DNA from 2 places in the Rossellomorea sp. GAMAL-10_SWC genome. Region 2 is predicted to be linked to the other one. Evidence: a T-box and tRNA genes for the amino acid it is inferred to sense, from the RefSeq annotation. Region 2 holds a T-box; the other holds one or more tRNA genes.

Region 1 (4,432 bases), 680 kb from region 2:
ATGAAACTTTAAAAGCGATTACAAAAACAGCACAAAATAGTAAAAAACCACCAATAAATATAGCTTTCATTCTAAAATTTTCTTTAATAATTCTTGTAACAATATAATAGGTAATAAAGCTAATTAACGATGTAATTAATCCGTATTTCCCTAATGCAAATTCACTTCCTGTCGATAAGAAAATATAAATTGAAATAACAAACATAAAAATCCCTTCACGAATCCCCTGAAAGAAATTAGCATATGTTACTCTCCGCCAATTATCATTTAATTTTCTTTCTTGAATGACGCGCTTAATATTGAACTCACTATCAAGTTCCCGTCTAACTAAGAAGCAACTTAAGACCACTGCACATATAAATAAAATAACTGCAGCAAGAAACACAAAATGATAACCTTTATTTCCAATCATTGAAGAAATAATCGCTCCAGCTATAAATGGGCCAAGCATTCCCGTGAACGAATTAATTAGCCCTAAAAAACCATTAAAAAATTGTCTAGTTTCAGGTTCTGTAACTTCAAACGTTAATAAGTTAAACGCTAAGTAGTAACAGCCATTTCCTATTCCTAAAATCGCTCCAATTAATATTGTTGCTAATAATGTCTTCGTTTCAAATAGTAAAACGACTATGTAGAATATTGCCAAAAACGAAATACCCGCTCTTAAAATGACAACTCGATCAATGGTTTTAGCTAATCTACCTGCTATTACGAATGTAAAAGCTTGAAAAAATGCGATCGAAAATTGGTACGAAGCAATTGGTAAATAATTATTTGATTGCTTCCACAAATAAACATTTACAAATGTGCTAGATAAAGCTGTCGCTAGAGTAAACAATCCACCGACACTTAGTAAAAGTATTAAATCTTTATTTAAATCTACGTCACCTATTAAAAATTTCCACTTACTCATCATAAACTCTCCTTTGTCTCATGAACTAGTTTTCCGAGTAAATGAAAATTTATCCTTTTTTAAACATAAAAAAAAACACTACTTAAATAAATTAAGTAGTGTTCATTTTTTATAAATTATTTAGCAGCTTGGTATAATTCTTCTACTTTTTCCCAGTTTACTACATTCCAGAATGCACCAACGTAGTCAGGGCGTTTGTTTTGGTAGTTTAAGTAGTAAGCATGCTCCCATACATCTAAACCTAAGATAGGCGTTTTGCCTTCCATTAAAGGTGAATCTTGGTTAGCTGTGCTTGTCACTTCTAACTCACCATTGTTTACTACTAACCAAGCCCAACCAGAACCAAAACGAGTCAATGCAGCTTGAGTGAAAGCAGCTTTAAGCTCATCTAAGCTACCGAATTTAGCGTTAATTGCTTCAGCAACTTCACCAACTGGAGTGCCAGTGCCTTCTGGAGTTAATAAAGTCCAGAATAAGCTATGGTTAGCATGACCACCACCATTGTTACGTACAGCTGTACGGATACCTTCTGGAAGTGCATCTAAGTTTGAAATTAATTCTTCAATTGAAGAAGCAGCTACTTCTTTACCTTCTAAAGCAGCGTTTAAGTTTGTTACATATGTATTGTGGTGACGAGTGTGGTGAATATTCATTGTTTCTTTATCAAAGTGTGGCTCTAATGCATCATAAGCATAAGGTAATTGTGGTAATTCAAATTTTGACATTTTTTATTTCCTCCCAAAGATAATAGTGAATTTCAATTTAAAGTTATCAAATATACTGAAAGATTTCAATAGTAATGCTTGAGAAAAGGGAAAGAAAGTAAAAAAGATTAATTTTTGGAAGAAAATTATTTAAGCGATGTGGATCAGAAAAGATATAAAATCTTCTTAGATTAATTTATAAACCAAAAACGAAAAAAGTCTTCAACATGATAGTTGAAGACTTTTTCACTAATTAAGGAGTAAGAGGGATTCGAACCCCCGCGGGCTGTTACACCCCTGTCGGTTTTCAAGACCGATCCCTTCAGCCGGACTTGGGTATTACTCCATAATAAAATATTGGTAGCGGCGGAGGGAGTCGAACCCACGACCTCACGGGTATGAACCGTACGCTCTAGCCAGCTGAGCTACACCGCCAAACTATATAAATGGCTCCGCAGGTAGGATTCGAACCTACGACCACTCGGTTAACAGCCGAGTGCTCTACCACTGAGCTACTGCGGAATAATTCCTGTTGTCCTTAAGACAATATTTAATTTATCATGTTTTGAACTAGACGTCAACACTTTTTATTTTTTTTTGATTATTAATTTATATTAACTATTTTTTAGTGAAAATAAATTGTTTTATCGAGATGTAAAGCCAAACTTAAATACGATCCTAAAACCATTGTCTTCCTCTTCTTATTTGCTCTTATCATTTTAATTAAAGTTTAATATTCAATTACAAAAAAAAGATTATAATATACAAAATAGCCCGAAAGCTACATAATAAATTTCGGGAAGTGAAATAACATTAAATAAGAAAGGATGAGTTTATGAATATATTTAAACAATTTTGGTTTAGTTTATACTCTCCAAAAACAATATCAAGATATAGACTCCAAAAAATCGGTAAAACAATCATTTTTCTTTTCCTACTAGCAATTTTATATACTCTTCCTGGATTCTTTTCATTAGTAAAAGATGTGAAGCTTCAGGTCAATAATGTTTCTGATCTGCTTAAAGATAATATTCAATCAATTACTTTAACCAAAGGATCAATAACAATAAACGACAATACGCCATTCGAACGAAATATCGGCGAGTATAAATATGCTTTTTATCCAAAGGAAACAGTTATACCTACAAAATTAAAAAATGAACAGTATGCATTTGTTGTATTAAAAAATAGAATAATAATGAAAAATGAAAAAGGCGAACAAGATTTCCCTTACCCTTCATTAAAATCAAGAGTAATAAATAAAGCGGACGTTTCAAAATTTATTGAAAATATAAAAGAAGCACTTCCAGTAGTCTTAATCGCGTTATTTTTCTTATTTTATTTAGGTTATAGTATCTCTATATTTATAATTGCTACATTATTAGCGTTTATAGCATCTTTATTTAAGTCGACTAAGCACTTGCCTTTTAGACAACGCTTTGCAATTGTTTCGTATAGTTTAACACTACCTACTGTTCTCTATTTATTGCTAGGATTATTGAAAGTAAATATTTCATTCCAAACGTTAATTTTTATAATATTAACAGTTGCTATGTACACATTAACAATTAAAAATTTACCATCTAAAAAATAATGTTTACTGAAGTGTGTTTCACACTTCTTTTTTTTTGCTAAAATATTTATTAGTCCAAGCTCCTAGTAGGAATATTCGTTGTGGACAAGCATATAGTCTACAAAAGGAGTGATGATTAATGAAAAAAATAGCTTTTTTACTAGGTTCTTTATTGCTTGCTTATATAATATTCTTTGACCTTCAAGTAGGGACGATCCCAACTAAACATATTGCTACTGTGGCAAAAGCAACAAAATCAGAAACAAAAGAAACCTCACTTCCAAAATATGAAAAAATTCAAGTCAAAAACGGTGACACTGTTTTAGGAATTATCGAAAACCTTAACCCTGATTTTAACCAGCCAATTAGCCAAATTACAAAAGATTTTAGTGCATTAAACAATGGACTTTTACCTACTAAAATTCAAAGTGGAAAATCATATAAATTCCCAATTTACTCTTCACAAAAATAAAATTTGTGATATATTTCTTTAGAACCAGTTGATAAAATGAGTAATCATGAAGAAAATATGATAATGTAGATTTATACAAAATAGAAATAAAGTTATTTTTGAAGGAGCGAGTTACTCGTGAACGAAATTACACATAGAAGTAAAACACGTGCAGTTAAAGTAGGTAATGTAGTTGTTGGTGGAGCAAATGAAATTTCAATCCAAAGTATGACAACGACAAAAACACACGATGTTGAAGCAACAGTTGCAGAAATTAAACGACTTGAAGAAGCTGGATGTCAGATTGTTCGAGTTGCAGTACCAGACGAAAGAGCTGCAAATGCAATCGCTGATATTAAAAAACAAATTAACATACCACTTGTTGCAGATATACACTTTGATTATAAATTAGCCTTAAAAGCAATTGAAGGCGGAGTAGATAAAATAAGAATTAATCCAGGTAATATTGGTCGTAAGGAAAAAGTTGAAGCAGTAGTAAATGCTGCTAAAGCTAAAGGAATTCCGATTCGTATCGGTGTTAATGCTGGTTCATTAGAAAAACGAATCTTAGAGAAGTATGGCTACCCAACTGCTGATGGAATGGTTGAAAGTGCATTACATCACATTAAAATTCTTGAGGATTTAGATTTCCATGACATCATCGTATCGATGAAAGCATCTGATGTAAACCTAGCAATTGAGGCATATGAAAAAGCTTCAAAAGCATTCAATTATCCTTTACATTTAGGTATTACTGAATCAGGTACATTGTTTGCTGGTACAGTTAAAAG
Region 2 (4,432 bases):
TCAATAATAGTTTTATATTTTATATCATTTTTAATTGCACTTTATTTTAATATGCCATTTTCATCTACTGCACCGTTTGTCGGTCTATTCGCTCTATTACTCATGCTTTATATTAAATTTGCCCCACGTACAACTGGTGAAGCAACACCTGATATTGATGGATGGCATACAACATCTGTAATTATCGATCCTGATGAATATTTCACTTCAACAGGAGCAACCATTATTTTTGGATCTTTTATCTTTACAACCTTTGAATTTATAAGCGTTCTATATTAAAATCTTTAGCAATTATTTTATGTTTTTCAAAAAAAAAGCATTAATGATCACACTGATTATTAATGCTTTCTTTTATTAAATTTTCGATTGGTTAGTTAACTGTTCTAATTCTTCCTCTATTCTACCTACATCAATTCTTTCAAAAAGAGGATTTACTTCGTTAATTTTTACTAAAAACGGAGAAATTTCCTTCCATTCAAAGTTTGGTAAATTTAGCATTTCTTTTATTTCATTACTCGAAAAAGGTAGGATTGGATGTAAGATTTGCGCCAGGTTGGCAATAGCATAGACACAACTCACCATCGTGTTATGACATTCGCTCAAATTCTCCTTAACTTGTTTCCAAGGCGCTGCTTCATCAAAATATTTATTTGCAGATCGGATAAATTCAAATACTTCCTCCACGGCCTTTTTGAAATTAGCCGATTCAAACTGTGAACCAACAGACTTATAAAGCCCTTTAATATCAAATCTAATTGATTGTTCAATTTCCCCTTCTGGGACTTCACCATTATAGTACTTTTCAAGAAACTTTAATGTGCGGTTTACAAAATTCCCATATGCGCCTAATAGCTCACTATTATGACTATAAATAAATTCCCTCCAAGAAAAATCAGTATCCCTATTTTCTGGAGCATTTATTGTTAAAAAATATCGGATTGAATCTGGATGATATTTTTCGATTAAATATGGTACCCATACAGCCCAGTTTTTACTAGTGGACAGTTTTTTCTTCTCAAGCGTCAAATACTCATTTGAAACAATATGAGTTGGAAGAGCCTCTTTTTTTAAACCAATTAAAATAGATGGCCAAATAATTGAATGAAACGGTATATTGTCTTTACCATGAATATAATATGAAATTGTTTCTTTTTTCCAAAAGCTGGTGTCATCTTGATTCATGCTAAGTGCCCATTGTTTACTTGCCGAATAATAACCAGACACTGCTTCGATCCACACATATATTTTCTTCTTTTCATACCCTTTTACTGGTACACTTACTCCATTTGGCAAATCCCTTGTTACTGCTCTGTCATGAAGCCCTTCATTTAAATATCGTTCTGTTAATTGGATCGCATTCGAACGCCAGCATCCACTCATTTTAGCAAAATCAACATATTCCTTTAGCTCATCTTGTAACTTGCTTAATGAAAAATAAAAGTGCTCTGTGTTTTTTACGGATGGAGGATTTCCACATAACTTACATGTTTTATTTAATAAATCTAAAGGATCTAAAATAGCAGAGCAATAATCACACTGATCTCCACGCGCATGTTGACCACAATTTGGACAATTTCCTTCTACATAACGATCTGGTAAAAATTGTTCAAATTCTTCACAATAACATTGTTCAATTTCTTTTTTATAAATTAACCCATTTTGTAATAAAGTTAAGAAAATTTCTTGTACAGTATGATGATGATGCTGTGCGTCTGTCCTTGTATAAAAATCATAGGTAAATCCTAATTTCTTAAAGTTATCCTCGAATTCAAGGTGGTAACGATCTGCAATTTCTTTATAAGTTACATTTTCTTGTTTTGCTTTAATAGCAATAGGTGTCCCATTACAGTCACTTCCTGAAACGTATAATACATTCGCTTTTTTCAAACGAAAATATCGAGCTAGAATATCACCTGGCAGTAAAGCTGCAATATGCCCCAAATGTAATGAACCATTTGCATAAGGCCAAGCTCCTCCAATAAAAATATCCATTCCAATTCCTCCTAATTTATAAATGCAAAAAACCTCGCCCCTATCTATAAAAGATAAGGACGAGGTTTAATATCCACGTGGTACCACCTTAGTTCACAAAGTATTTGCATACATTTGTCTTTGCAAGTACTAAAAGCATAAAAATGCTTATATACTGTGACTTTGGTAACAAGTGCCAACTCTTGTCGTAGCCTACTAATATGAAATATACGTTCAGTACGAAGCTCCGAGGCCATTGTTCAAATAAGTATTCATGCTTCTTTTCAGCTACCGAAGCTCTCTGTAAAAAATAACATTATTCTACTTTTCCTCTTCATTGCTTTTATTCAAATGTTAAAAAGATTTTATAAAAAAGATATTGAAAAGTCAAACTATTTAAAAACGATTATAGATTTTTATATAGTATGAATTACAAAATAAAAGTTGATTCAACTATTTGTCGAAATTAAAAATGAATAAGAGTGAAGGGATTCTCCGGAACTAAGTTAAATATATTCAATTATCAAAGCTTTAGGAGGAGATGTAATGTCAAATTGGAAGACTGCATTATTTGAGTTACAAAAAACAGATATGTCTTTTTCAACTTTTAATGAAGTAAGAGCTGATAATTTAGACTTTAATAATGTAAGCTTGGCAAATTCGAAATTTACAAATGCAAACATGAGAAATCTGGAATTAAATGACGTAAATTTATTCGGAACTCGAATTTCAGATGTTAATTTGTCTAATACAAAAATAACAAATGGTAATTTAAGAGACTTAATAATTGATCATGTTCATTTAGCTGGAACAAGCTTCCGCAATATTGTCATTCCGGATGATCTAAATCTTGACGATCACGCTAATTCTATTAAATTTGAGAATTGCAATTTAACAAATAGTCAGTTCACGGACTGTGATTTAAGCCATGTCGAAATTAATAATTGTAATTTATCAGGATTGAAAATTAATGGCATTTTAGTTGAAGATTTGTTAAAGAGTTATAGTGAGAGGAAATAATTTCTACATAAAAAGTATGTTATCAATTATTTAAACCCTTTTCTACTTATGCTACCCATTTCAACGCGCAATAAAAAAAGAATCTATAATCAGATTCTTTTTTCGTGTCTATGGTAACTTGCGTTGTTCTTAATGGTCGTCCAGTACAATATTTCTGTTTCCATTCCCTGTTAACTGTGCTTCGAAGGCGTCAATTATATGCAAAAATCGATCTGCTTCTCTAAATACATGATCTGCAAGCAGTGGGTGAATGATACTTTTAATTCTACAAGCTTCTATTAGGTCGCGAGCTGTTTTCTTAAAATCTCTAAGTGATTTTACCGATACACGGTTTTCATCAAGGAATTGGTCAAGAATCGGAACTGTTTCCGATTGTGGCCTCATTGATTCTAAATCTACGGCTTGGTATAGAAGTTGATCAAAATCATGGCTAAATTCCCTCGCTTGATCTACTAGTTTTCTTTCTGATGGATCTAATAAATGTCCGATAAATTTTGCATGGTCTGCCATAATTCTTAAAAAGAAAACATTTTCCTGGATAATTGCAGCGGGTAGTGGTTGGAGTTGACCATTATTTAATTCAGTCAAGCGATTTGCAAAATAGGCTGCTTCTCTACTTGTATGGTCAACTAATAATGGAAAGTTATTGCCCGTTATTTTACAAGTAAGGAGTAAGTTAAGGATTTTCCGCTTATAGGCCCAAATCATGGAAGCTGCTTGATGAACCTCATTATTAAACTGTTTAATTTGCTGAGGATCCGTTTGAAGCGAAAATGATTGGGCTTTATTTCCTATTGCTTCAAAAACTTGATAAAATTGATCTGCTTCTTGAATTAACTCAGTATCATCACAATTAAAGCCTAATTTAAGAAAGAGTGAATGCTCCTTCATGATCCTTGACCAAAACTGAATCTCATCTAAAGAACGTGCTATAAATACATCCGACAATCGGACCCCTCCTAACATAATTCATTTCACTTTCTAATATATTGATGAAAATATGAATTATTACAGATACATCTTTATTAAGTAGATTAGCTATTCGTCTACTAAAATTTAATATTAGTTTATAAAAAAAGCATTACTTCAATTGAAGTAATGCTAACTTATTTATAGATTATGATTTCAAAACATCGTGATCAACATATCGTTTCCCATCTAATTGACTAATAACATTAATCGAAACTTTTGCTCCATCACCTGCTGTAATAATCGTATGAACACTTGTTCCTGCAACAGTTCCCGCTGCCCATACTCCTTCTATATTTGTTTTACCAGTCGAATCTACATCAAGTACGGTCTTTATGCGAGGTTCTGTTCCAGCTTTTGTTTTTAGTCCCACATTTTCAGCTAAATCCACACTTAAGCCTGTAGCTAAAATCACTTGATTAGCTTCATAAGTTGCTGTTTCGGCTTGTAGTTGTCTAAAACTAGAGTTTTT

Evidence for each region. The T-box of region 2 lies ahead of metG (methionine--tRNA ligase). A T-box ahead of a tRNA ligase gene usually reads a tRNA of that ligase, here a tRNA-Met.
Region 1: it encodes a tRNA-Met, which carries the amino acid that the T-box ahead of metG (methionine--tRNA ligase) is inferred to sense. The anticodon was not compared.

Annotation. Positions count from the first base shown of each region.
Region 1 covers NZ_CP144911.1:2,696,102-2,700,533, forward strand. The annotation lists gene V5E38_RS13415 (MFS transporter) at 1-913, opposite strand, end outside; gene V5E38_RS13420 (superoxide dismutase) at 1,030-1,638, opposite strand; tRNA gene V5E38_RS13425 (tRNA-Ser) at 1,874-1,963, opposite strand; tRNA gene V5E38_RS13430 (tRNA-Met) at 1,976-2,052, opposite strand; tRNA gene V5E38_RS13435 (tRNA-Asn) at 2,065-2,139, opposite strand; gene V5E38_RS13440 (DUF1189 domain-containing protein) at 2,453-3,211, shown strand; gene yqfZ (protein YqfZ) at 3,330-3,662, shown strand; gene ispG (flavodoxin/ferredoxin-dependent (E)-4-hydroxy-3-methylbut-2-enyl-diphosphate synthase) at 3,780-4,432, shown strand, end outside.
Region 2 covers NZ_CP144911.1:3,375,538-3,379,969, forward strand. The annotation lists gene V5E38_RS16725 (hypothetical protein) at 1-279, shown strand, start outside; gene metG (methionine--tRNA ligase) at 355-1,992, opposite strand; T-box leader at 2,045-2,318, opposite strand; gene V5E38_RS16735 (pentapeptide repeat-containing protein) at 2,518-2,991, shown strand; gene V5E38_RS16740 (DUF2935 domain-containing protein) at 3,121-3,939, opposite strand; partial or broken gene V5E38_RS16745 (FAD-dependent oxidoreductase) at 4,109-4,432, opposite strand, start outside.